Regions from separate parts of the Streptomyces sp. NPDC053750 genome, predicted to be linked through region 3. Evidence: riboswitches for the same ligand, from Rfam matches in the RefSeq annotation. Region 3 holds a riboswitch; each other region holds the start of a gene.
The links. Region 3 has a riboswitch for cobalamin ahead of nrdI (class Ib ribonucleoside-diphosphate reductase assembly flavoprotein NrdI). Riboswitches for the same ligand answer to the same signal wherever they lie in the genome.
Positions count from the first base shown of each region.

Region 1: it holds a riboswitch for cobalamin, as region 3 does, so the genes downstream of both, ACIGO6_RS10820 (energy-coupling factor ABC transporter permease) here and nrdI (class Ib ribonucleoside-diphosphate reductase assembly flavoprotein NrdI) in region 3, are expected to answer to the same signal.
Region 2: it holds a riboswitch for cobalamin, as region 3 does, so the genes downstream of both, ACIGO6_RS07760 (ABC transporter substrate-binding protein) here and nrdI (class Ib ribonucleoside-diphosphate reductase assembly flavoprotein NrdI) in region 3, are expected to answer to the same signal.
Region 4: it holds a riboswitch for cobalamin, as region 3 does, so the genes downstream of both, ACIGO6_RS32775 (cobalamin biosynthesis protein) here and nrdI (class Ib ribonucleoside-diphosphate reductase assembly flavoprotein NrdI) in region 3, are expected to answer to the same signal.

Region 1 covers NZ_JBITXB010000003.1:309,081-314,819, reverse strand. The annotation lists gene ACIGO6_RS10830 (chloride channel protein) at 1-856, shown strand, start outside; gene ACIGO6_RS10825 (potassium channel family protein) at 958-1,428, shown strand; cobalamin riboswitch at 1,521-1,708, shown strand; gene ACIGO6_RS10820 (energy-coupling factor ABC transporter permease) at 1,738-2,451, shown strand; gene ACIGO6_RS10815 (energy-coupling factor ABC transporter substrate-binding protein) at 2,448-2,786, shown strand; gene cbiQ (cobalt ECF transporter T component CbiQ) at 2,787-3,536, shown strand; gene ACIGO6_RS10805 (ATP-binding cassette domain-containing protein) at 3,533-4,399, shown strand; gene ACIGO6_RS10800 (MFS transporter) at 4,431-5,739, opposite strand, start outside.
Region 2 covers NZ_JBITXB010000002.1:504,946-510,684, forward strand. The annotation lists gene ACIGO6_RS07750 (BlaI/MecI/CopY family transcriptional regulator) at 1-217, shown strand, start outside; gene ACIGO6_RS07755 (M56 family metallopeptidase) at 224-1,156, shown strand; cobalamin riboswitch at 1,185-1,371, shown strand; gene ACIGO6_RS07760 (ABC transporter substrate-binding protein) at 1,434-2,516, shown strand; gene ACIGO6_RS07765 (FecCD family ABC transporter permease) at 2,513-3,553, shown strand; gene ACIGO6_RS07770 (ABC transporter ATP-binding protein) at 3,550-4,356, shown strand; gene ACIGO6_RS07775 (flavodoxin family protein) at 4,408-4,863, opposite strand; gene ACIGO6_RS07780 (GNAT family N-acetyltransferase) at 5,094-5,606, shown strand; gene ACIGO6_RS07785 (MDR family MFS transporter) at 5,674-5,739, opposite strand, start outside.
Region 3 covers NZ_JBITXB010000002.1:165,629-171,367, reverse strand. The annotation lists gene metE (5-methyltetrahydropteroyltriglutamate--homocysteine S-methyltransferase) at 1-1,759, shown strand, start outside; gene ACIGO6_RS06160 (hypothetical protein) at 1,847-2,173, shown strand; cobalamin riboswitch at 2,238-2,459, shown strand; gene nrdI (class Ib ribonucleoside-diphosphate reductase assembly flavoprotein NrdI) at 2,633-3,073, shown strand; gene nrdE (class 1b ribonucleoside-diphosphate reductase subunit alpha) at 3,070-5,238, shown strand; gene nrdF (class 1b ribonucleoside-diphosphate reductase subunit beta) at 5,273-5,739, shown strand, end outside.
Region 4 covers NZ_JBITXB010000016.1:55,811-61,549, reverse strand. The annotation lists gene cobN (cobaltochelatase subunit CobN) at 1-822, opposite strand, end outside; gene ACIGO6_RS32780 (cobyric acid synthase) at 819-2,351, opposite strand; gene ACIGO6_RS32775 (cobalamin biosynthesis protein) at 2,348-3,313, opposite strand; cobalamin riboswitch at 3,413-3,556, opposite strand; gene ACIGO6_RS32770 (hypothetical protein) at 3,706-3,927, opposite strand; gene ACIGO6_RS32765 (anion permease) at 3,945-5,195, opposite strand; gene ACIGO6_RS32760 (class II aldolase/adducin family protein) at 5,420-5,739, shown strand, end outside.

The sequences.
Region 1 (5,739 bases), on a different contig from region 3:
GAAGATCGGCGCGCTCGCCCTGCACGACCTGCCGCCGGCCGTCAATCCGGACGCGGGCGACTTCCTGTGGGGCGTCCCCACGGCGGCGCTGATCGCGGTGCTGGTGGCGCTGGCCCGCGAGCTGGGCCACCGGACCGTCTCCTGGACGCGGCACCGCACGGCCGTCCGCACCGTCGCCTGTGCCACCGCGGTCGGCGTCTGCCTCGCCGCGTACGCGCTGATCACCGGCCGCTCCCCGGCCGAGGCCGCGCTGTCCGGCCAGGCCACCCTCGCCGAGCTCGCCGCGCATCCGCATGCCTGGTCCGTGGGCGCGCTGGTCGCGCTGGTCGCGTGCAAGGGGCTGGCCTGGGGCATCGCGCTGGGCAGTCTGCGCGGCGGCCCGATCTTCCCCGCCGTACTGCTGGGCGCGGCGACGGCCATGGCCTGCTCCGGCCTGCCCGGCTTCGGCCCGACCCCGGCCCTCGCCCTCGGCATCTCCGCCGCCGCGGCCGCGGTGACGGGCCTGCCGCTGGCCAGCTCGGTCCTGGCGGTGCTGTTGATGGGCGGTGACGCGTACGACCAGATGCCGCTGATCGTCATCGCGTCGGTCGTCGCCTTGATCGTCTCGCAGTTGGTACGGCGTGGGGAGCCGGGGCGGGGACCCGGACCGGGGCCCGGCTCAGGACCGGGGCCGGGGCCCGAACCGGGGCCGGGGCCGGGGCCCGAACCGGGGCCGGGGCCGGGGCCCGAACCGGGACCGGGGCCGAGGCCCGAACCGGGACCGGGGCCGAGGCCGGGGCCGGGCCAGAAACCGGAGCCGGGACCGAAACCCGGGCCGGCGGCGGCCGGAGGGCCGGCGGCGGAGACGGCACCGTGACGGAGCGTCGGGCCGCCCCCGGCCGAAAGGGCCGCACCCCACCGCGTGCCACCTGGCGCGCGGCCCGGCCCTGGCTCTGGCGGGCCGGTGCCGCCGTGGCCATGGTCGTGGCCTACTTCCTGCTCCCCCTCGACCACCTGGGCCCCGAGCGCCCCGTGCTGAGCTGGCTGCTGTTCACCGTGCTGCTGATCCTCGTGGCCGTGCTGCTGGTCCGCGAGGTCCGTGACGTCCTCGTCGAGCGGCCGGGCACCCGGCCCGGTCTGTTCATCGCGCTGCTGATCGTTCTGTGCATGCACGTCTTCGCCGCCGCCTACTACACCCTCGCCAAGCAGCCGGGCCAGTTCACCGGCCTGGGCACTCGCGTCGACGCTCTGTACTTCACCGTGGTCACGCTCGCCACCGTCGGCTACGGCGACATCACCCCGCGGGGAGAGGCGGCACGGGTCGTCACCATCCTGCAGATCCTCTACACCTTCGTGTTCCTCACCGCCGCGGCGACCGCGCTGAGCCGGCGGGTGCGCGACATGGTGGTCCGGCGGACGGAACGGGACCCACCTGAACAACGTGACTGACGGCTCTTTGCGCAGCCCCGAGGCCTGCGAGCCGGGCGGGCACGGAGTCCGGCCGGCGCGGAGGCCCGCTTGTCACCACCCCCGTGGGAGCACTACTGTCGCCACGCCTTGGTGAACGGGAAATCCGGTGTGATGCCGGTGCGGCCCTCGCCACTGTGAATCGGGAAGTCCGGCTCCGGCCCTCGCGGGCAGCCACTGGATCGCTTGCGATCCGGGAAGGCGGAGCACGGGCGTGTGGTACCCGTCAGCCAGGAGACCGGCCAAGGCGCGTCGTCCATCCACGAGGTGCTGGAGAGGGTCTGCTGAGCCATGCACATAGCCGAGGGCTTTCTGCCACCGGCGCACGCGATCGCCTGGGGTGTCGCGTCCGCGCCGTTCGTCGTCCACGGAGTACGGTCACTCACCCGTGAGGTCAGGGAGCACCCGGAGAGCACGTTGCTCCTCGGCGCCTCCGGGGCCTTCACGTTCGTGCTGTCGGCCCTGAAACTGCCGTCCGTCACCGGAAGTTGTTCGCACCCCACCGGCACCGGTCTGGGCGCCATCCTGTTCCGGCCGCCGGTCATGGCGGTGCTGGGCACCATCACCCTGCTCTTCCAGGCGCTGCTGCTCGCGCACGGCGGGCTCACCACGCTCGGTGCCAACGTCTTCTCGATGGCGATCGTCGGCCCCTGGGCCGGATACGCGGTCTACAGACTGCTGCGCCGCTACGACGTGCCGCTGATGGTCACGGTGTTCTGCGGGGCGTTCGTCGCCGACCTGTCCACCTACTGCGTCACCAGCGTGCAGCTGGCGCTGGCCTTCCCGGACCCGGGCAGCGGGTTCCTGGGCGCGCTCGGCAAGTTCGGGTCCATCTTCGCCGTCACACAGATCCCGCTCGCGGTGAGCGAGGGCCTGCTCACGGTGGTCGTGATGCGGCTGCTGGTGCAGTCCAGCAAGGGTGAACTGACCCGGCTGGGCGTGCTGTTGACGAAGACGGGGACCACGGGAGCCAAGGGGACCAAGGGACAGGCGGTGGCCCGATGAGTCGCAACGCGAAGATCAACGCCCTGCTGCTGCTCGCCGTGGCCGCGCTCGCGGTGCTGCCGCTGGTGCTGGGCCTCGGCGACCACAAGGAGGAGCCGTTCGCCGGTGCCGACGCCGAGGCGGAGACGGCGATCACCGAGATCGAGCCGGACTACGAGCCGTGGTTCTCCCCGCTGTACGAGCCGCCGTCCGGGGAGATCGAGTCGGCGCTGTTCGCCGTGCAGGCCGCGATCGGTGCGGGGGTGCTGGCGTACTACTTCGGGCTGCGCCGGGGCCGGCGACAGGGCGAGGCGCGGGCAGTGGAGGCGCTGCGGGACGCCCCCGCGGGGGACTGAGTGCTGCCGATCGACGCGGCGGCGCACAGCAGTCGGTGGCGCCGCCGCCATCCCGTGGACAAGGCCGTGCTCGGTCTCGGCCTGACCGTGCTGGCGATCTCCCTGCCGGCCTGGCCGGGCGCGGCGCTGGTGCTGGTCACCGCGCTCGCCGTACTGCTCGGTCCGGCGGGTGTGCCGGGACGCCGGCTGTGGCGGGCGTACCGGGTGCCGCTGGGCTTCTGCGTGACCGGGGCGCTGCCGCTGCTGGTGCAGGTCGGGGGTCCGGACGGGTTCCTGACGGCGGCGGACGGCGGCCCGGTGCGCGCCGGTGAGCTGCTGCTGCGCACCTCGGCGGCCTCCCTCGGGGTGCTGCTGTTCGCGTTCACCACGCCGATGTCCGACCTGCTGCCCCGTCTGGTGCGGGCCGGGGTGCCGGCGCCGGTGGTCGACGTGGCGCTGGTGACGTACCGCATGAGTTTCCTGCTGCTGGACTCGATGCGGCGGATCCGTGAGGCGCAGGCCGCGCGGCTGGGCCACACCACGCGGGCCGCAGCGTGGCGTTCGCTCGGCGGGCTGGGCGCCACGGCGTTCGTGCGGGCCTTCGACCGGGCGACGCGGCTCCAGTCGGGGCTCGCGGGGCGCGGCTACGACGGCACCCTGCGCGTCCTGGTCCCCGAGGCCCGCGTCTCCGTGCCCTTCACGGCGGCGAGCGTCGCGCTGCTGGCGGCGCTGGCCGCCCTCACTTTCGTACTGGAAAGGCCACTGTCGTGAGCGAGACGATCGAGACGACGGCGACGACCGCGTCGGTGCTGGTTGCCCTGCGCGGCGTGTCCTTCGGGTACGAGGAGGGCCCGGAGGTGCTCACCGGCCTGGACTTCGCGGTGCGCGAGGGGCGCGCGCTCGCGCTGCTGGGCCCCAACGGCAGTGGCAAGACCACGCTGATGCGGCTGCTCAGCGGCGGACTGCGGCCGCACGCCGGGACGTTGACGGTCGACGGGGCGCCGGTGACGTACGACCGCAAGGGACTGACCCGGCTGCGGACCACGGTGCAGCTGGTGGTGCAGGACCCGGACGACCAGCTCTTCGCCGCGTCCGTCGGCCAGGACGTGTCCTTCGGGCCGCTGAACCTCGGCCTGTCCGACGGGGAGGTCCGCTCCCGGGTCGACGAGGCGCTCGTCGCGCTGGACATCGCCGCGCTGGCCGACCGGCCCACGCATCTGCTGTCGTACGGGCAGCGCAAGCGGACCGCGATCGCCGGTGCCGTCGCGATGCGGCCGAGGGTGCTGATCCTCGACGAGCCGACCGCCGGGCTCGACCCGGACGGGCAGGAGCGGCTGCTCACCACCCTGGACCGGCTGCGCGCGGGCGGCACCACCGTGGTGATGGCCACCCACGACGTCGACCTCGCCCTGCGCTGGTCCGACGACGCGGCCCTGCTCACCCCGGCCGGTGTGCACACCGGCCCGACGGCCGCGACGCTGGCCCGCACGGAGCTGCTGCGGCAGGCCGGGCTGCGCCTGCCGTGGGGCGTGGCGGCGGCCGGACTGCTGCGCGCACGGGGGCTGTTGGCGGACTCGGCGGCGGGACCGCGGACGCCGGAGGAACTGGCAGCCCTGACCGCCCTGACCGACTGACGGCCAGGGCGGCAGGGGCGGCCGGGGTGCCTCAGCGTGCGGAGTCGCTGTACTCCGCCTCCCGGGCGTCGGCCGCCCCCTTCTCCTCCGGCTGCTGCCGGGCGCCGGCGCGGCGGCCGGGCAGGACGGCGAGGACGATCAGGGTGCCGGCGGCCATGATGATCCCGCCGACGAGGCTGGTCGTGGCGACGCCGTGGGCGAAGGACTGGTTCACGGCGTCGGCGAGGGCCTGCGCCTGCTGCGGTCCTGCGGACGGGTTCGTCGCGAGCCGCTCGGCGACGGCCAGTCCGCCGCCGACCGAGTCCTGGGCGGCGTCCAGCGCGGCGGCCGGGAGCCGGTCTCCCACCAGGCCGGCCAGTTCGTCGCGGTAGGCGGTGCCGAGCAGGGAGCCCAGGACGGCGATGCCGAGTGAGCCGCCGAGCTCCAGCGCGGTGTCGTTGGCGCCGCCGCCGACGCCCAGTTCGCTCTCCGGGAAGGAGCCCATGATGGTGTCGGTGGCCGGGGAGACGCTGAGGCCGATGGCGAGGCCGAGCAGCAGCATCGGGGCCAGGAAGTCGGCGTACGTCGAGCTCTTATCGATGAGGACCAGCAGGAAGACACCGGCGGTGCCGATCACCATGCCGGACCCGACCATGGCCTTGACGCCCAGCTTCGGGGTCAGCTTCCCCGTCACCGCGGCGCCGACGAACACGGCACCGGCCAGCGGCAGCAGCCGTACGCCGGTCTCCAGCGCGCCGTAGCCGAGCACGAACTGCAGGAACTGCGTGGCGTAGTAGATGGCGCCGTAGGTGCCGAAGAAGAAGAACAGCACCGCCAGCATCGAGCCGCTGAAGGGCCGCAGCAGGAAGCGCCGCACGTCCAGCATGGGCTGCGGGTGGCGCAGTTCCCAGGCCACGAAGGCGATCAGGCCGACCCCGGCGACGACGGCTGCGGCGACCGGGCCGGCGCCCCAGCCGAAGTACGGGCCCTCGATGGTCGCGTAGACCAGGCTGCCGACGGAGACGATGGAGAGCAGGCCGCCCACATAGTCGATCCGGCCCATGCCCTCCGCCCGGGACGGCGGGACGAGGAACAGCGCGCCGACGACGGCGGCGACCGCGATGGGGACGTTGACCAGGAAGGTCGAGCCCCAGGCGTGGTCCTCCAGGAGCCATCCGGCGACCAGCGGGCCGACGGCGATGGCGAGACCGGAGGTGGCGGTCCAGACCGTGATGGCGCGGGCCCGTTCACCCTTCGGGAAGACCGCGACCAGCAGGGACAGGGTGGCGGGCATGACGACGGCGGCGCCGACGCCCATGATCGCCCGGGCCGTGACGACCAGCGCCGTCTCGTCGACCAGG
Region 2 (5,739 bases), 340 kb from region 3:
GAAGGGCGCGGTCGCCCGCGAGCGCGCGGGCCGGTCCTTCGCCTGGACACCCGCCTCGGACCAGGCGGGCCTGGCCGCGCGCAAGATGCGCAAGGTCCTGGACGCCGAGAGCGACCGGGAAGCGGTGCTGGCCAGCTTCGTCACCGGCCTCGAGCCGGACGACGAGCGGCTGCTGCGCGAACTGCTGGGGCACGCGCGTGACGCGGGGGAAGACTGACGCCTCATGGGGGTCTTCGTCTTCCTGCCCCTGGTCCTGCCGCTGACGGCATGGCCGATCGCCCGGCTGGCCGAACAGCATCTGCACCCGCGGACCGCGACCAGGCTGCTCACCGCCGTCGCCGCGGTGATGGCCCTGTGCAGCACGGTGTGCCTGGCCCTGGTGATGGTGGTGGGCACCGCTCAGCTGCCGGGCAACCCCCTGCCCGACGGCTGGTCGGACCCCGAGGTCCGGGCGGCGGTGCCGTACGACGAGGTCGTCGGCAAGGCCGCGATCCCCGCACTGTGCGCCGTGGTGGTGGCCTCGGCGCGGGCCCTGTGGCGGCACGGCCGGGTGCGCCGCCGTGCCCACCGCGCGCTGGCCGGACTGCCGGGCACCGGCGTGGCCGTGCTTCCGGACGACGTGCCGTACGCGTACGCGCTGCCCGGCGGACGCCGGGACCGTGTGGTGGTGAGCACGGCCCTGCTCGACTGCCTCGAACCGGCCGAGCGGCGCGCGCTGTTCGCCCACGAGCGGGCCCATCTCGCCGCCCGGCACCACCGCTTCCTGCTCGCCGTCCGGCTCGCCGCGCTGGCCAACCCGTTCCTGCGGCCCCTGCGGAGCGCCGTGGCCTATACGGCGGAGCGGTGGGCGGACGAGGCCGCCGCGCGGACCGTCGGAGACCGCCGTGCGGTGGCGACCGCGATCGGCAAGGCGGCCCTCGTCTCCCGGGGCACTCCGGTCGCCACCCTCGCCGGCCTCGCGGCGCCCGGCCCGGTGCCGCGCCGGGTGGCCGCCCTGCTGGGCCCCGCGCCGACGGTCCGCACCTGGCCCTCGGTGTTCACCTCGGTGGGCCTCGCGGCATGGGCGGCGGCCGCCGGAACCGCCGTCTCCGCGATGTCGTCCGCGAACGCCGCCGTCACCATGTTCCTCATCCTCCGCGCCGCGACGCCCCTGTGACCGACCTGATCAACGGCAGGTGACCCTGTGGTAGCTTGCGGGAGCCAGTCGAACCCACCTGGTGGGTCAGGGAATCCGGTGAGAATCCGGAGCTGACGCGCAGCGGTGAGGGGGACGGGCGGGACACGGGCCACTGGGCGGCACACGCCGTCCGGGAAGGCGTCCCGACCGGTCGATCCCGAGTCCGAAGACCTGCTGGCACCCGCGCGCGGTACGGCGCGGGCCGCACCGTACGAACGGGCTTCGCGCATGAGCCCTCGACGCCAGAGGATCTTCCTTGCCCGCACGCCCCGTCGGCTCCCGCCGCATCGCCCGCTTCCCCCGTTCCCGCCGTTCGCTCCGTGGTCCCGTCCTGTTGCTGTCCGGCGCCCTGCTGGCGTCCGCCTGCGGCTCCGGAGCGCCCGCCACCGACTCCGCCGCGGCGGCCGGGGCCGCCGGCTATCCACGCACCGTCACCGACTGCGGGCAGGAGGTGAAGATCACCGCGCCGCCCCGGCGGGCGGTCTCCCTCAACCAGGGCACCACGGAGATCCTGCTCTCACTCGGCCTCGCCGACCGCCTGGCGGGCACCGCCACCTGGACCGACCCGGTCATGAAGGGCCTGGAGAAGGCGAACGCCGGTGTGCCCCGGCTCGCCGACGACATGCCGTCCTTCGAGACGGTCCTGGACGCCGAACCCGACTTCGTCGCCGCCTCCTTCGCCTCCACCCTCGGCACCGGCGGCGTCGCCACCCGCGAGCAGTTCACCGAACTGGGCGTGCCGGCCTACCTGTCCCCGTCCGACTGCGTCGGCAAGGACAACAGCGGCGACGGCGACGGCAGCCGCAGCGAGCCACTGACCATGGAGACCGTGTACGGCGAAGTCCGCGACCTCGCCCGGGTCTTCGACGTCGAGGAGCGCGGCGAGAGGCTGGTCGCCGACCTCAGGGCCCGCGTCGACAGGGCGACCGCGGGCATCGACGCCTCCGGCGTCACCGTCATGTACTGGTTCGCCAACTCCACCTCGCCCTACCTGGCGGGCTGCTGCGGCGCCCCCGGCATCATGACCCGCGCGGTCGGCGCGAAGAACGTCATGGACGACACCCGCGAGGAATGGCCGCAGATCGGCTGGGAGACCGTCGCCGACCGCGACCCCGACGTCCTGGTCCTCGGCGACCTCACCCGCAGGTCCCAGACCGCCGAAACGGCAGCGAAGAAGATCGAGTTCCTGGAGTCCCACCCCGTCACCAGGAACATGACCGCCGTCCGGAAGAAGCGGTACGTGCTGCTCAGCGGACAGGCCATGAACCCCACCGTCCGCACCGTCGAGGGCGTGGAGAAGCTGGCGGCGGCGCTGCGCTCCCACGGGCTCACCAAGTGACCTCCGCCCTACGCCCGACCGGCCGCCGGTACCCCGTGTGGACGGCCGCCGGGATCGCCGCCCTGTGCGCCTCCGTGGCCGTCGCCGTCACCATCGGCCCGGCGGACGTCGGCGTCACGGAGGTGTGGTCCGTGGTCGTCGCCCACCTCGGCGGCAGCCCCGGCGCCGCGGACGTCACGCCGATCCGCGACGGCATCGTCTGGGATCTGCGGCTGCCCCGCACCCTCCTCGCCGCGGTGTGCGGCGCCGGACTCGCCGTGTGCGGGGCCGTACTCCAGTCCCTGCTGCGCAACCCGCTCGCCGACCCCTTCGTTTTGGGCGTCTCCTCCGGCGCCTCGACCGGGGCCGTCCTGGTCGTCGTCCTCGGCGTGGGCGGTGGCGCGCTGTCCGTCTCGGGCGGCGCCTTCCTCGGGGCGGTGTGCTCGTTCGCGCTGGTGATGCTGCTGAGCCACAGCCTGGGCGGCTCCACGGACCGTGTGGTGCTCGCGGGCGTGGCGGCGATGCAGCTGTTCTCGGCGCTCACCTCCTTCGTGGTGATGACCGCGGCCGACGCCGAGACCACCCGCGGCGTGCTGTTCTGGCTGCTCGGCTCGCTCGGCGGCGCGGACTGGACGGATGTATGGACCGGCACCGCGGTCCTGCTGCCGGTCCTGGCCGTGTGCCTCGGGTACGCCCGGACGCTGGACGCCTTCGCCTTCGGCCAGGACGCCGCGGCCACGCTCGGCGTCCACGTCGCCCGCACCCGGCTGGTGCTGCTGTGCGCCACCGCACTGCTCACCGCGGCCCTGGTCGCCTCGGCCGGCGCCATCGGCTTCGTCGGCCTGGTACTGCCGCACGCCGTACGGGCGCTGACCGGCCCCGGCCACGCCCGGATGTTGCCGGTCTGCGCGCTCGCCGGTGCGGTGTTCCTGGTCTGGGTCGACACCCTGGCCCGTACCGTCCTCGAACCCCAGGAGGTCCCGGTGGGCGTGGTGACCTCGCTGATCGGTGTGCCCGTCTTCGTGCTCGTACTCCATCGCACCCGGAGGGCACGGTGACGCTGAGCGCCGAGCGGGTCTCCCGCGCCGCCGGCGGGCGGCTGATCCTGGACGGCGTCAGCCTGAGCCCCCGGGCCGGCGCGACGACCGGTCTGCTCGGCCCCAACGGCTCGGGCAAGTCCACCCTGCTGCGGCTGCTCTCCGGCGTCCTCGCCCCGGCCGGCGGCGTCGTCACCCTCGACGGCCGCCCGCTGGACCGGGTGGGCCGCCGGGACGTCGCCCGGCGGGTGGCCGTGGTCGAGCAGCAGGCGGACACCCAGGTCGAGCTGACCGTGCGGGACGTGGTCCGGCTCGGCCGGATCCCGCACCGCCGCGCCTGGGTCCCGGCCTCGGCGGCCGACGAGGAGGCGGTCACGGACGCCCTGGAGCGCACCGGTCTGACCGGGCAGGCCGACCGGCTCTGGCACACCCTCTCCGGCGGCGAACGGCAACGCGTCCAGATCGCCCGCGCCCTCGCCCAGCAGCCGCGCGAACTCCTGCTGGACGAACCGACCAACCACCTCGACATCCAGCACCAGCTGGACGTGCTGGCCCTCGTCGCCGCCCTGCCCGTCACCACCGTCGTCGCGCTGCACGACCTCAACCTCGCGGCGATGTACTGCGACCATCTCGTGGTGCTGTCCGAGGGACGGGTGGTGGCGGCGGGCGACCCCGGGGAGATCCTCACGGCGGACCTGGTCGCGGACGTGTACCGGGTACGCGCCGAGGTCACCGGTACCGGACCGGGCGGCCGTCCGCACGTCCGGTTCCTCGGCACGCTGGCGCAACGGCCACCGAGCCCGGCACCGACCGCCCCGCGGTGAGCGGCGCGGGCGACGGCTGACCCGGCGCGCACGCCCCGTCCGTCGTCGGCGTCAGCCGTCCATCAGCCCGGCGGCGAGTGTCGCCCCCAACTCCCAGCAGGCCTCCAGGTCGGCCTTGGCGGGCTCACCGGCCACGCTCACCGCCGCCGCCGCGCGCTGCCAGCCGAGGCCCGTGGTGACCGCCTCGATGCCGCGCACCGCGCCCGTGGTGTCGCTGCCGCCGTGCACGTAGTAGCCGAAGGGCCGGCCGCGCGTCTCGTCCAGGCACGGGTAGTAGACCTGGTCGAAGAAGTGTTTCAGGGCCCCGGACATGTACCCCAGGTTCGCCGGTGTGCCCAACAGGTATCCGTCGGCCTCCAGCACGTCCAGCGCCGTGGCCGTCAGCGCCGCCCGCCGGACCACCCGCACCCCCTCGATCTCGGGGGCGGTCGCCCCGGACACGACGGACTCCAGCATCGCCTGGCAGTTCGGCGACGGCGTGTGATGCACGATCAGCAAGGTGGCCACCCCCGAAGCCTGCCGCCCGGCACCCGCCGACCGCAAGGACCCGCCGTGGCCGCGCGTACACTGGCTCCCGTTCGTGTTCGACACAGGCCGAGAAGGACCGGCACACCCAGGAGGTGGGGTTGATGACCGCGCTCGAAGCCGCTCTTCGCGGCGCCCGGGCCGCCCTCGCGACCCGGGCCACCGTCCGACCCTGACGAACCGCACACCTGGAAAGGGATCCTCGTCCCGTCATGTCCCACACCTGGATCACGCGCGCCGAGACCGGCGCCGACATCCCCGCCGTCCGTGACATCGTCCGCGCCGCCTTCCCCACCCCGGAAGAGGCCGCTCTCGTCGACGCGCTGCGCGCCGACCCCGACGCGTGGATCGACGGACTGTCCGTCGTCGCGGTCGACGACCACGACCGTCCCGTCGGCCACGCCCTGCTGACCCGCTGCCACATCGGGGACAGCCCGGCGCTGTGCCTGGCACCCGTCGCCGTACGGCCCGAGCGTCAGCACAGCGGCGCCGGGTCCGCGGCCGTCCGGGCGGCGCTCACCGCGGCCGGGCGGAAGGGCGAGCGTCACGTCGTCGTCCTCGGCCACCCGGACTACTACCCCCGGTTCGGCTTCACCCGGGCCTCGGCCCACGGCATCGGCCTGACCATCGACGTCCCGGACGAGGCCCTCATGGCCCTCACCCTGGACGCCGGCCACCCGCTTCCCGCGGGCACCGTCCGCTACGCGGCACCGTTCGGCATCTGACCGGCGGCACACGACAGCGGGGCCGCCTGCCCGGATCGGACAGGCGGCCCCGCTGGTGCCGGGTGCCTCAGGCGACGGGCGCCGCCGGACCCTTCCCGGTCGGCACGGCGGCGGCCTCACCGGCCTCCTCGGC
Region 3 (5,739 bases):
GACCCTCCTGGACCGGCTGCTGCCCGTCTACGCGGAAGTGCTCGCCGACCTGCGCGCGGCCGGCGCAGAGTGGGTGCAACTCGATGAACCCGGCCTCGTGCAGGACCGCACCCCGGCCGAGCTGAACGCCGCCGAGCGCGCCTACCGCGACCTCGGTGCTCTCACCGACCGGCCCAAGCTGCTCGTGGCCTCCTACTTCGACCGGCTCGGGGACGCACTGCCGATCCTGGCGCAGGCCCCGGTCGAGGGACTCGCGCTCGACTTCACCGACGTCGCGGCCGCCAACCTGGACGCCCTCGCGGCCGTCGGCGGGCTGCACGGCAAGCGCCTGGTCGCCGGTGTCGTCAACGGCCGCAACATCTGGATCAACGACCTGCAGAAGTCGCTGTCCACCCTCGGAACCCTCCTCGGCCTCGCCGACCGCGTCGACGTCGCCGCCTCCTGCTCCCTCCTGCACGTCCCCCTGGACGCGTCCGCGGAGAAGGACGTCGACCCGCAGATCCTGCGCTGGCTGGCCTTCGCCCAGCAGAAGACCGCCGAGGTCGTCACCCTCGCCAAGGGCCTCGCCCAGGGCACCGACGCCATCACCGGCGAACTCTCCGCCAACCGCGCCGACCTCGCCTCCCGCGCGAGCTCGCCGATCACCCGCAACCCCTCGGTGCGGGCCCGCGCCGCGGCCGTGACGGACGCCGACGCCCGCCGCTCCCAGCCATACGCCGAACGGACCGCCGCCCAGCGCGCCCACCTCAGGCTGCCCCTGCTGCCCACGACCACCATCGGCTCCTTCCCGCAGACCGGCGAACTGCGCACCGCCCGCGCCGACCTGCGTGCCGGGCGCATCGACACCGCCGGGTACGAGGAGCGCATCAAGGCAGAGATCCAGGAAGTCATCTCCTTCCAGGAGAAGACCGGCATCGACGTCCTGGTGCACGGCGAGCCCGAACGCAACGACATGGTCCAGTACTTCGCCGAACAGCTCACCGGTTACCTGGCCACCCAGCACGGCTGGGTCCAGTCCTACGGCACCCGGTACGTCCGCCCGCCGATCCTGGCCGGCGACATCTCCCGCCCCGAGCCGATGACCGTCCGCTGGACCGCGTACGCCCAGTCGCTCAGCGACCGGCCCGTCAAGGGCATGCTCACCGGACCGGTCACCATGCTGGCCTGGTCCTTCGTCCGGGACGACCAGCCCCTCGGCGACACCGCCCGCCAGGTCGCCCTGGCTCTGCGCGACGAGGTGAACGACCTGGAGGCGGCCGGCACCTCGGTCATCCAGGTGGACGAGCCCGCGCTGCGCGAGACCCTGCCGCTACGGGCGGCCGACCGGGATGCCTATCTGGCGTGGGCGACCGAGGCGTTCCGGCTCAGCACGAGCGGGGTGCGTCCGGACACCCAGATCCACACCCACATGTGCTACGCCGAGTTCGGCGACATCGTGCAGGCGATCGACGACCTCGACGCCGACGTCATCAGCCTGGAGGCCGCCCGCTCCCACATGCAGGTAGCCCGGGAACTCGCCGCCCACGGCTACCCTCGCGAGGCCGGACCCGGTGTCTACGACATCCACTCCCCGCGCGTCCCGAGCGCCGACGAGGCCGCTGACCTGCTGCGCACCGGCCTCAAGGCGATCCCGGCCGAGCGGCTGTGGGTCAACCCCGACTGCGGCTTGAAGACCCGCGCCTGGCCCGAGACCCGGGCCTCGCTGGAGAACCTGGTCGCCGCCGCCCGCACCGTCCGGAGCGAACTGCCCGCCTCCTGACCGGAGAAGGCAGTGGGCCGGGACGCCACAGGCGCCCCGGCCCTTCCGAGAGCACCGCCACAACCAAGGCAGGAAGGCGGACCCTCAGTGCCCGGCAAACCGCGGCAGGTCGTCGTGGACGGCAAACCCATGATCGCCGTGCCCGAGAAGCAGTTCGAAAGCCTGCTGGCCATGCGCAGACAGCTCGGCAGCCAGACCGCCAAGCTGCGCATGCTGCGCGACACCCTGACCGACCTGAGCGAGTTCCTGGACACCGTGGCCGAGGCACTCGACACCGCAGACACGGACGGGTCACGCGAGACCTCGTCGCCCCTGATCGCGGAGATGCGCCGACGGGCCCGGCACGTACGCGGCGTCGTCGGGTCAGGGCGGGCTCCGAAAGGTCGGCACTCGTCCGACCGTACTCGAACTTAGGTATACCTAATTCCTCATCACGACACAACATCTGGGGTGTGCACACCCACCCGGTTCTAGATGTAGTGTTGGCGGTGCTGGTGGTTCGCCGGGCACTGCTGTGTTCGGCGTCGCAAGAGGGAACCCGGTGAAAGACCGGGACTGCCCCGCAGCGGTGAGTGGGAACGACCGCCGTCACAGGCACTGGGTCCGGATGCCGGGCCCGGGAAGCGACGGCCAGTAGGGGTCTCGTACGCACGAGACACGCCCGCGAGTCCGAAGACCTGCCACCGGTGCGCACGCCGGACAGCGGTGTGCGCGCTCCGAGGCCCCGAGGGAGGGCCAGGTGGCAGACGCACGGCCCCGGGCGAGGCGCATAGGTTTACTCCGCCACCCGGTGTCCCGCCGCACGTCCCGCGCCGCTCCTCCCCTCCCGGTCCTCGGGCACGGACGGGAACGAACGAGAGGAGACGGCGGCCGATGAGCGGTCTCGTGTATTTCTCCAGCGTCTCGGAGAACACCAGGCGCTTCGTGGAGAAGCTGGCCCTGCCGGCCACGCGCATCCCCCTGCACCCGCGTCGCGAGGGCATGCCACAGGTGACCGATCCGTATGTGCTGATCACGCCGACCTACGGCGGTGGTGAACGCGCGGGCGCGGTGCCCAAGCAGGTGATCCGCTTTCTCAACGTCGAGGCCAACCGGCTGCTGCTGCGCGGAGTCATCGCCTCCGGCAACACCAACTTCGGCGCCGACTACTGCCTGGCCGGCCGGGTGATCTCGGCGAAGTGCCGGGTCCCGGAGCTGTACCGATTCGAACTGCTGGGCACGGACCGCGACGTCCGCGCCGTGAGGGAAGGGCTGCAGGAATTTTGGACACGACACTCGTCAACCAGGCGGACGACGGAGCGGCAGGCGGCATGAGCACCCTCACCACGGCGGTCACGGCCCCCGCGGCGCAGCGCGAGTCGGTCGGCACGCGCAAGGACTACCACGCGCTGAACGCCATGCTGAACATGTACGACTGCGACGGCAACATCCAGTTCGGCCAGGACCGCGAAGCCGTACGGCAGTACTTCCTCCAGCACGTGAACCCGAACACCGTGGAGTTCGGGTCACTCAAGGAGAAGATCGACTACCTGATCGCGAACGACTACTACGAGGAAGCCCCGATCCGGCGCTACCGCTGGGAGTTCCTGGAGGACCTCTACCGGCAGGCGTACGCGCACGAGCACCGCTTCCGCACCTTCCTCGGGGCGTTCAAGTACTACACGTCGTACACGCTCAAGACCTTCGACGGTTCCCGATACCTGGAGCGCTACGAGGACCGAGTCGTCGCCACCGCCCTGTTCCTGGGTGCCGGCGACGAAACCCTCGCCTCGCGGCTCGTCGACGAGATGATGACCGGCCGATTCCAGCCGGCCACCCCGACCTTCCTCAACGCCGGCAAGGCCCAGCGCGGCGAACTGGTCTCCTGCTTCCTGCTGCGCGTCGAGGACAACCTGGAGTCCATCGGACGCGGCATCAACTCCGCGCTCCAGCTCTCCAAACGCGGCGGCGGCGTGGCGCTCCTGCTGACGAACCTGCGCGAGCAGGGGGCGCCGATCAAGAAGATCGAGAACCAGTCCTCCGGTGTCGTCCCGGTGATGAAGCTCCTCGAGGACTCCTTCTCCTACGCCAACCAGCTCGGCGCGCGGCAGGGAGCGGGCGCGGTGTACCTGCACGCCCACCACCCGGACATCATGCGGTTCCTGGACACCAAGCGGGAGAACGCGGACGAGAAGATCCGCATCAAGACCCTGTCGCTGGGCGTGGTCGTCCCGGACATCACCTTCGAGCTCGCCAAGCGCAGCGAGGACATGCACCTGTTCTCGCCCTACGACGTGGAGCGCGAGTACGGCAGGCCGCTGGCCGACCTGTCGGTGAGCGAGCACTACGACGAGATGGTCGCCAACCCGCGCATCCGCAAGACCACGCTCAGTGCCCGCGAGTTCTTCAAGACCGTCGCGGAGCTGCAGTTCGAGTCCGGCTACCCGTACCTGCTGTTCGAGGACACGGTGAACCGGGCCAACCCGATCCCGGGCTGGATCAACATGTCCAACCTGTGCTCGGAGATCCTCCAGGTCAACACCCCCAGCACCTACGACGTCTCGCTCGGCTACGAGACGGTCGGCCGGGACATCTCCTGCAACCTCGGCTCACTGAACATCGCCGCCGCGATGGCCTCCCCCGACCTCGGCGCGACGGTCGAGACGGCGGTGCGCGGACTCACCTCCGTCTCCGACCAGTCGAACATCGACGCCGTGCCCTCCGTCGCGCACGGCAACGACCTGTCCCACTCCATCGGCCTCGGCCAGATGAACCTGCACGGCTACCTCGCCTCGCAGCGCATCCACTACGGCAGCGAGGAGGGCGTCGACTTCACCGACATGTACTTCTACGCGGTCGCCTTCCACGCCCTGCGCGCGTCGAACCGGATCGCGATCGAGCGCGGCACCGCCTTCGACGGCTTCGAGAACACGGCGTACGCGGACGGCTCGTACTTCGACAAGTACACCGAGCGGGTCTGGGAGCCGGCCACCGAGCGGGTACGGAAGCTGTTCGCCGATGCGGGGATCGCCCTGCCCACGCAGGCCGACTGGCGCGAGCTGAAGGAGTCCGTGCGGGAGCACGGCATCTACAACCAGTACCTCCAGGCCGTACCGCCCACCGGCTCCATCAGCTACATCAACGACTCGACCGCCTCCATCCACCCGATCGCCTCCAAGGTGGAGATCCGCAAGGAGGGCAAGCTCGGCCGCGTCTACTACCCGGCGCCGCACATGGACAACGACAACCTGGAGTACTTCCAGGACGCGTACGAGATCGGCTACGAGAAGATCATCGACACCTACGCGGCGGCCACCCAGCACGTCGACCAGGGCCTGAGCTGCACCCTCTTCTTCCGGGACACCGCCACCACCCGCGACCTGAACAAAGCGCAGATCCACGCCTGGCGCAAGGGCATCAAGACCCTCTACTACATCCGGCTGCGCCAGGAGGCCCTCGAAGGCACCGAGATCGAGAACTGCCTGTCCTGCACCCTGTGACCCCGCCCTCCCCCACCTTCTGGAAGCACGCACCATGACCACGACTCCCCCTGCACCGACCGAGCTGTCGGTCACGCCGCCCTCCTACCGCCACGACCCGGCCGCCCGGCTCCGGCCGGTCAACTGGAACCGCGTCACCGACGAGAAGGACCTGGAGGTCTGGAACCGGCTCACCGCCAACTTCTGGCTGCCCGAGAAGGTCCCGCTGTCCAACGACCTCAAGGACTGGCAGCAGAAGCTCACCGCCGAGGAGCGCACGCTCACGATGCGGGTGTTCACCGGCCTGACCATGCTCGACACCGTGCAGGCCACGGTCGGCGAGATCGTCCAGATCCAGGACGCCCGCACCGAGCACGAGGAGGCCGTCTACACCAACATCGCCTTCATGCAGGCCGTGCACGCCCGCAGCTACTCCTCGGTCTTCTCGACGCTCTCCACGACCCCGGAGATCGACGACGCCTACCGCTGGGCCGTGGACAACGACGTCCTCCAGCAGCGCTG
Region 4 (5,739 bases), on a different contig from region 3:
CTGCATCGCCGCGTCCATGGGGGACAGGGCCGCGTCGGACTCCTCCCAGGCGGCCCGGGAGGAGGTGAGGCAGAGTCCCTGCAGCACCGGCACGTTCAGGTCGGCGAGCGCGCCGATGTCCCAGGCCTCCTCGTCGCCGCCCGCCGACGCCTGCGAGGCGTGCGTGCCGCCCGCCGCGAGGACGGTGGCGACCAGCGCGTCGGCTCGGCCGAGCAGGTCGTACAGCCCGCTGTCCGCGCCGCGCAGCGAACCGCAGTAGACGGGGAGCGCGTTGGCGCCGCGCGCCTCGATCGCGTCGCACAGCGTGTCGACGAAGGCGGTGTTGCCGCTGAGCTGGTGGGCGCGGTAGAAGAGCACGCCGACCGTCGGGCGGCCCTCGACGAACGGGCGCTCACCGTGCAGTCCGTACTCCGGCATCTTCTGCGGTTCGTCGAAGCCCTCGCCGGTCAGCAGCACCGTGTCCGACAGGAACCGGGCGAGCTGCGTGAGGTTGGCCGGCCCGCCCTCGACCAGGTAGCGCAGCGCCTCCGCCACCACGCCGGCCGGCACCGAGGACTCGGCCATCAGCTCCGCGTCCGGGACGCTCTCGCCGCCGAGCAGGACGGTCGGGATGCCGGCGGCCTTCAGCGCGGCGAGCCCGTCCTCCCAGGCGCGCTTGCCGCCGAGCAGGCGTACGACGGCGAGGTCCGCGCCCTCGACGAGCGCCGGCAGCTCCTCCCGTACGTCGACCCGGGTCGGGTTGCCGATCCGGTAGGCGGCGTCCGACGCGCGGGCCGCCAGCAGGTCCGTGTCGGCGGTCGACAACAACAACACTGTGCTCATGCGGGCGCTCCCGGTGGAATGAAGGGCAGTCCTTGTGGCGCGCCGGACTCGATGAGCCGCCACAGCGCGTCCGTGTCCGCGTGGTGTTCGATCAGGTCGCCGAGCCGGTCGAGCTGCTCCTCGCGCAGCGCGGCGAACGAGGTGCCGGGCGCCGGCACGAAGCGGCGGCCCGCGGCGGCGGCCACCTCGCGCAGGAAGGCCCGCCGGAAACCGTCCGACTCCAGCGAGCCGTGCCAGTGCGTGCCCCAGGTCTGGCCGACCCGGCAGCCGTCCAGGCTGTGTCCTTCGTCATCAGAGATGAACGCGTCACCGCCCGTCACTTCGGCGACCCCGTGGTGGATCTCGTACCCCTCGACGGGCTCGCCGAGGGCCTCGCCCACCGGCCGGGTGAGGGTCTTCTCGCGGGCGAACCGCACCCGCACGGGCAGCAGGCCGAGCCCGTCCACGTGCCCGGCGCGCGATTCGACCTCGTCCTCGATGTGCTCGCCGAGCAGCTGGAAACCGCCGCAGATGCCGAGCACGGGCCGCCGCTCGGCCACCCTGCGTGCGATCGCGTCCGCGAGCCCCCGCTCCCGCAACCACTGAAGCGCCCGGACCGTGCCCCGCGTCCCCGGCACGATCACGAGGTCGGCGTCGGCCAGCTCCTCCGGCCGGTCCACGAACCGCACCACGACACCCGGTTCGGCGGCCAGCGCGTCCACGTCCGTGAAGTTGGACATCAGCGGGATCGCGCAGACGGCGACCCGCAGCACGTCCTCGCCGACCGGCGGCGCGACGACGGACTCCCGCACGGTCCCGCGCAGAGAGACCCGCAGCCCGTCCTCCTCGTCGATGCCGAGCCCGTGCCGGAAGGGCAGGACACCGTACGTGTGCCGCCCGGTGAGCCCGTGCAGCATCTCAAGACCCGGCTCCAGCAGCGACACGTCACCGCGGAACTTGTTGACGAGGAACCCGGCCACCAGCGCCTGGTCCTCGGGCGCGAGCAGCGCCACCGTCCCGAAGAACGAGGCGAAGACCCCGCCCCGGTCGATGTCGCCGACCACCAGCACGGGCAGCCCGGCGCCCCGGGCGATCCCCATGTTCACGATGTCGGTCCGGCGCAGGTTGATCTCGGCCGGACTGCCCGCCCCCTCGCAGATCACCGCGTCATACGTGCCCCGCAGTTCGGCCAGACAGTCCAGCACGGTGCCGAGCAACTGCTGCTGCCGTCCGCCGTGGTAGCCGCGGGCGCTCATCTCGCCGACCGGCTTGCCGAGCAGCACGACCTGGCTGCTGCGCTCGCCGCCCGGCTTGAGCAGCACCGGGTTCATCTGCGCGGTCGGCTCCACCCGGCACGCCTGGGCCTGCATGGCCTGCGCCCGCCCGATCTCGGCGCCCTCGCGGGTCACGAACGAATTGAGGGACATGTTCTGCGCCTTGAAGGGCGCGACCTTCACGCCCTGCCGCACCAGCCAGCGGCAGATCCCGGCGGTGACGACGCTCTTGCCGGCGTCGGAGGTGGTGCCGGCGACGAGGAGGCCACCGCTCATGACGTACGTCCCTTCGTGAGAACCCGGCGGCCGAGCAGCCGCGCGCCCGCGCACACGCCCAGCGCCAGCCAGCCCACGCGCCGGGAGAGCCGCACGGCCCGGTCGATGTCGCCGCTACCGGCGCGGACGGCGCGCCCCGCCGCCCCGTTGAGGACGGGCCGGTGTTCGACCCGCCCGCCGTAGGAGAGCGTCCCGCCGAGCCGCACGCCCAGGGCGCCCGCGAACGACGCCTCGACGGGCCCGGCATTGGGACTGGGGTGCTGGGCGGCGTCCGCGCGCCAGGCCCGTACGGCGCCCCGCGGGTCGCCGCCGGCCACCGTGGCCAGTACGGCGGTCAGCCGGGCCCCCGGCCAGCCGGCCAGGTCGTCGAGCCGGGCCGAGGCCCAGCCGTACCGCCGGTACCGGGGGGACTTGTGGCCGACCATGGCGTCCAGGGTGTTCACGGCCCGGAAGCCGAGCAGCCCGGGCACTCCGCCCACGGCGCCCCACACCAGCGCGCCCACCACCGCGTCCGAGGTGTTCTCGGCGACGGACTCCACGACCGCGCGGGCGATCCCGTCGGCGTCCAGGGCCTGCGGGTCGCGCCCGCACAGGTGGGGCAGCCGGGCCCGGGCCGCCTCGACGTCCCCGGACTCCAGGGCCCGCCCGACGGCGCGCGCCTCCCGGGCGAGCGAGGTCCCGCCGACGACCGCCCAGGTGGCGGCGCCGGTCAGGGCGACGGAGGCGACGGGGGAGCGGCGTACGGCACGGGAGGCGGCCAGCCCGAGGGTGGCGGCGCCACCGGCGCACACGGCGGTGTGCAGCGCGCCCCAGCCCCGGTGGTCACGCCACAGCACCCGTTCCACGGCACCCGCGGCACGACCGAACGCGGCGACCGGGTGTCCACGGCGTGGATCACCGAGGAGGAGGTCACCGAGGAGGCCGGCGGCGGCGCCGTACGCGAAGACGCGTTCGGCAGGCACGGGCTCAGCCGGTCACACGGTCAGGCAGGTACCTGGTACTGAACGTCGATCGGCAGCCGAGCATCGCGTTGCGTCCTCACTCAGGGTGTCCACGCCCTGGTTCGAAGAGACCGGCGGTGAGAGTTCCTGGCTCCCGGGGATCTGCTCCCCGGTCACAGTGGCGGGACCGCGCCGGATTCGCACCGGGCTTCCTCTCCTGCCGCCGTAGATGGCTCCGGAAGTCCACCACGGCCCGCGAACACCCGTCAACCTGGCGTTGACCTGCGACGGGGGAGTGTGCGAAGGCCCACACGCGGGCGGTGTGCGCCGGCACGGAAAGAGGCGGGGCGCGGGACGGTTGCAGTCCGTCCCGCGCCCCGCCTCGTCGGCGTGTGCGGTGAGTCCGTCGAGGGTCAGGCGACGATCAGGTAGATGCCGTACGCCACCGCCGCCGCGCAGGCCGCGAAGCACGCGTACGCGCCGGTGACCGCGAGGCCCGCGGAGCCTCCCTCGGCGGCGGCCCGCTCCTGGCGGGAGAGGCCGGCGATGCCGAGGGTGAACAGGCCCACCAGGGCCACGGTGACCACGAGGCTGACCCCGAAGACGGAGCCGAGGGCTGCCCAGTCGATGCTCATGGAGGTTCTCTTCCGGCTCAGACGGTGGTGGCGGGCGACGGGGCGGCCGCGGCCTTGGTTTCGTGCGCCGGGGCCGGGACGGTGGCCGCCGGCTCCTCGGTCGTGCCCGTCGGGGGCGGGGACACGGCGGCCATGGCCGTGGTGACCACGCCGGCCGGCTCGGGCTCGTCGACGTCGACGACGTTGGTGTGGTCGACGACCTCGCGGCGGGAGATCTTCCAGATGGCGGCGCTGGAGACGACCAGGAAGCCCGCGACGAGCGCCGTGCCCCAGTCGCCGAAGCCGCAGACCCACTCGGCGAGCGCGGCGACCAGGGCCGCGGCCGGCAGGGTCAGACCCCAGGCGACGAACATCCGGGTGGCCGTGGACCAGCGGACCACACCGCCCTTGCGGCCGAGGCCCGCGCCCATCACGGCGCCGGAGACCGAGTGCGTGGTGGAGAGGGAGAAGCCGAGGTGGGAGGAGGCCAGGATGACCGTGGCGGCGCTGGTCTGGGCGGCGAAGCCCTGCTGCGGCTGGAGGTCGGTCAGGCCCTTGCCCATGGTGCGGATGATGCGCCAGCCGCCGAGGTAGGTGCCGAGCGCGATGGCGACGCCCGCGGACAGGATGACCCACATGGGCGGGTCGGAGTCGGGGGCGAGGGCGCCGCCGGCGACCAGGGCGAGGGTGATGATGCCCATCGTCTTCTGGGCGTCGTTGGTGCCGTGGGCCAGCGAGACCAGGCCGGCGGAGGCGATCTGCCCGGCGCGGTAGCCCTTCGCGGCGGCCTTGCCGTCGGCCTTGCGGCCGAGCCGGTACGTCAGCCGGGAGCCCAGCATCGCCGCGACGCCCGCGACGATCGGGGCGGCGATCGCCGGCAGGAGCACCTTGGTGACGAGCACGTCGCCGTGGACCGCGCCGACGCCGGCCGAGGCGACGGCGGCACCGATCAGACCGCCCATGAGGGCGTGCGAGGAGCTGGACGGCAGTCCGACCAGCCACGTCAGCAGATTCCAGAGGATCGCGCCGACCAGGGCGGCGAAGATGACCTCGGGACGGATGCCGGTCTCGTCGACGAGACCCTTGGAGATCGTGTTGGCGACCTCCACCGAGAGAAAGGCGCCCACAAGGTTGAGGACGGCGGACATGGCCACCGCCACCTTGGGCTTGAGTGCACCGGTCGAAATGGTCGTTGCCATCGCGTTCGCGGTGTCGTGGAAACCGTTCGTGAAATCGAACGCGAGTGCGGTTACCACCACAATCGCGAGGATCAGCGAGAAGCTTTCCATTTACCCAGGCAATCGTTCGAGGTCATTGGCTTGTTGAACGTAGGTAACCAGGGTGAACGGAAGATGAACTGAGCTGGGCCTCACGGTGACCGGAAGCGGTGGCGCCACCTCCCTCTGCGTACCCGGCCCGATGCTCTCCGGAGACGTGCCTGGCAGGATCGCCGCGAGGCCGGTCGGCGGCGTTAACGACAGGGGCGCAGGATGCGCGGGAGGAGGCGGTGACTGTGACGTATTCGCGGGTCGGAGGGGTAGGCGCGGACGGGGAGCGGGCCAGGGAGGCGGCCTGGGAGGCACTCGTCGCGACGGCTCGGCGGACGGTGGCGGACGGGCTGGTCGTGGGCACCTCGGGCAACGTCTCGGTGCGCGTCGACGACACGGTCCTGGTCACTCCTTCGGGGGTCCCGTACGACCGTCTGGCCCTTGACGACATCACCGGCGTCGACCTCGACGGCCGCCAGGTCCTCGGCACGCTGGTCCCCACCAGCGAGCTGCCCATGCACCTCGCCGTGTACCGCGCCGACGGCGACGCGCGGGCCGTCGTGCA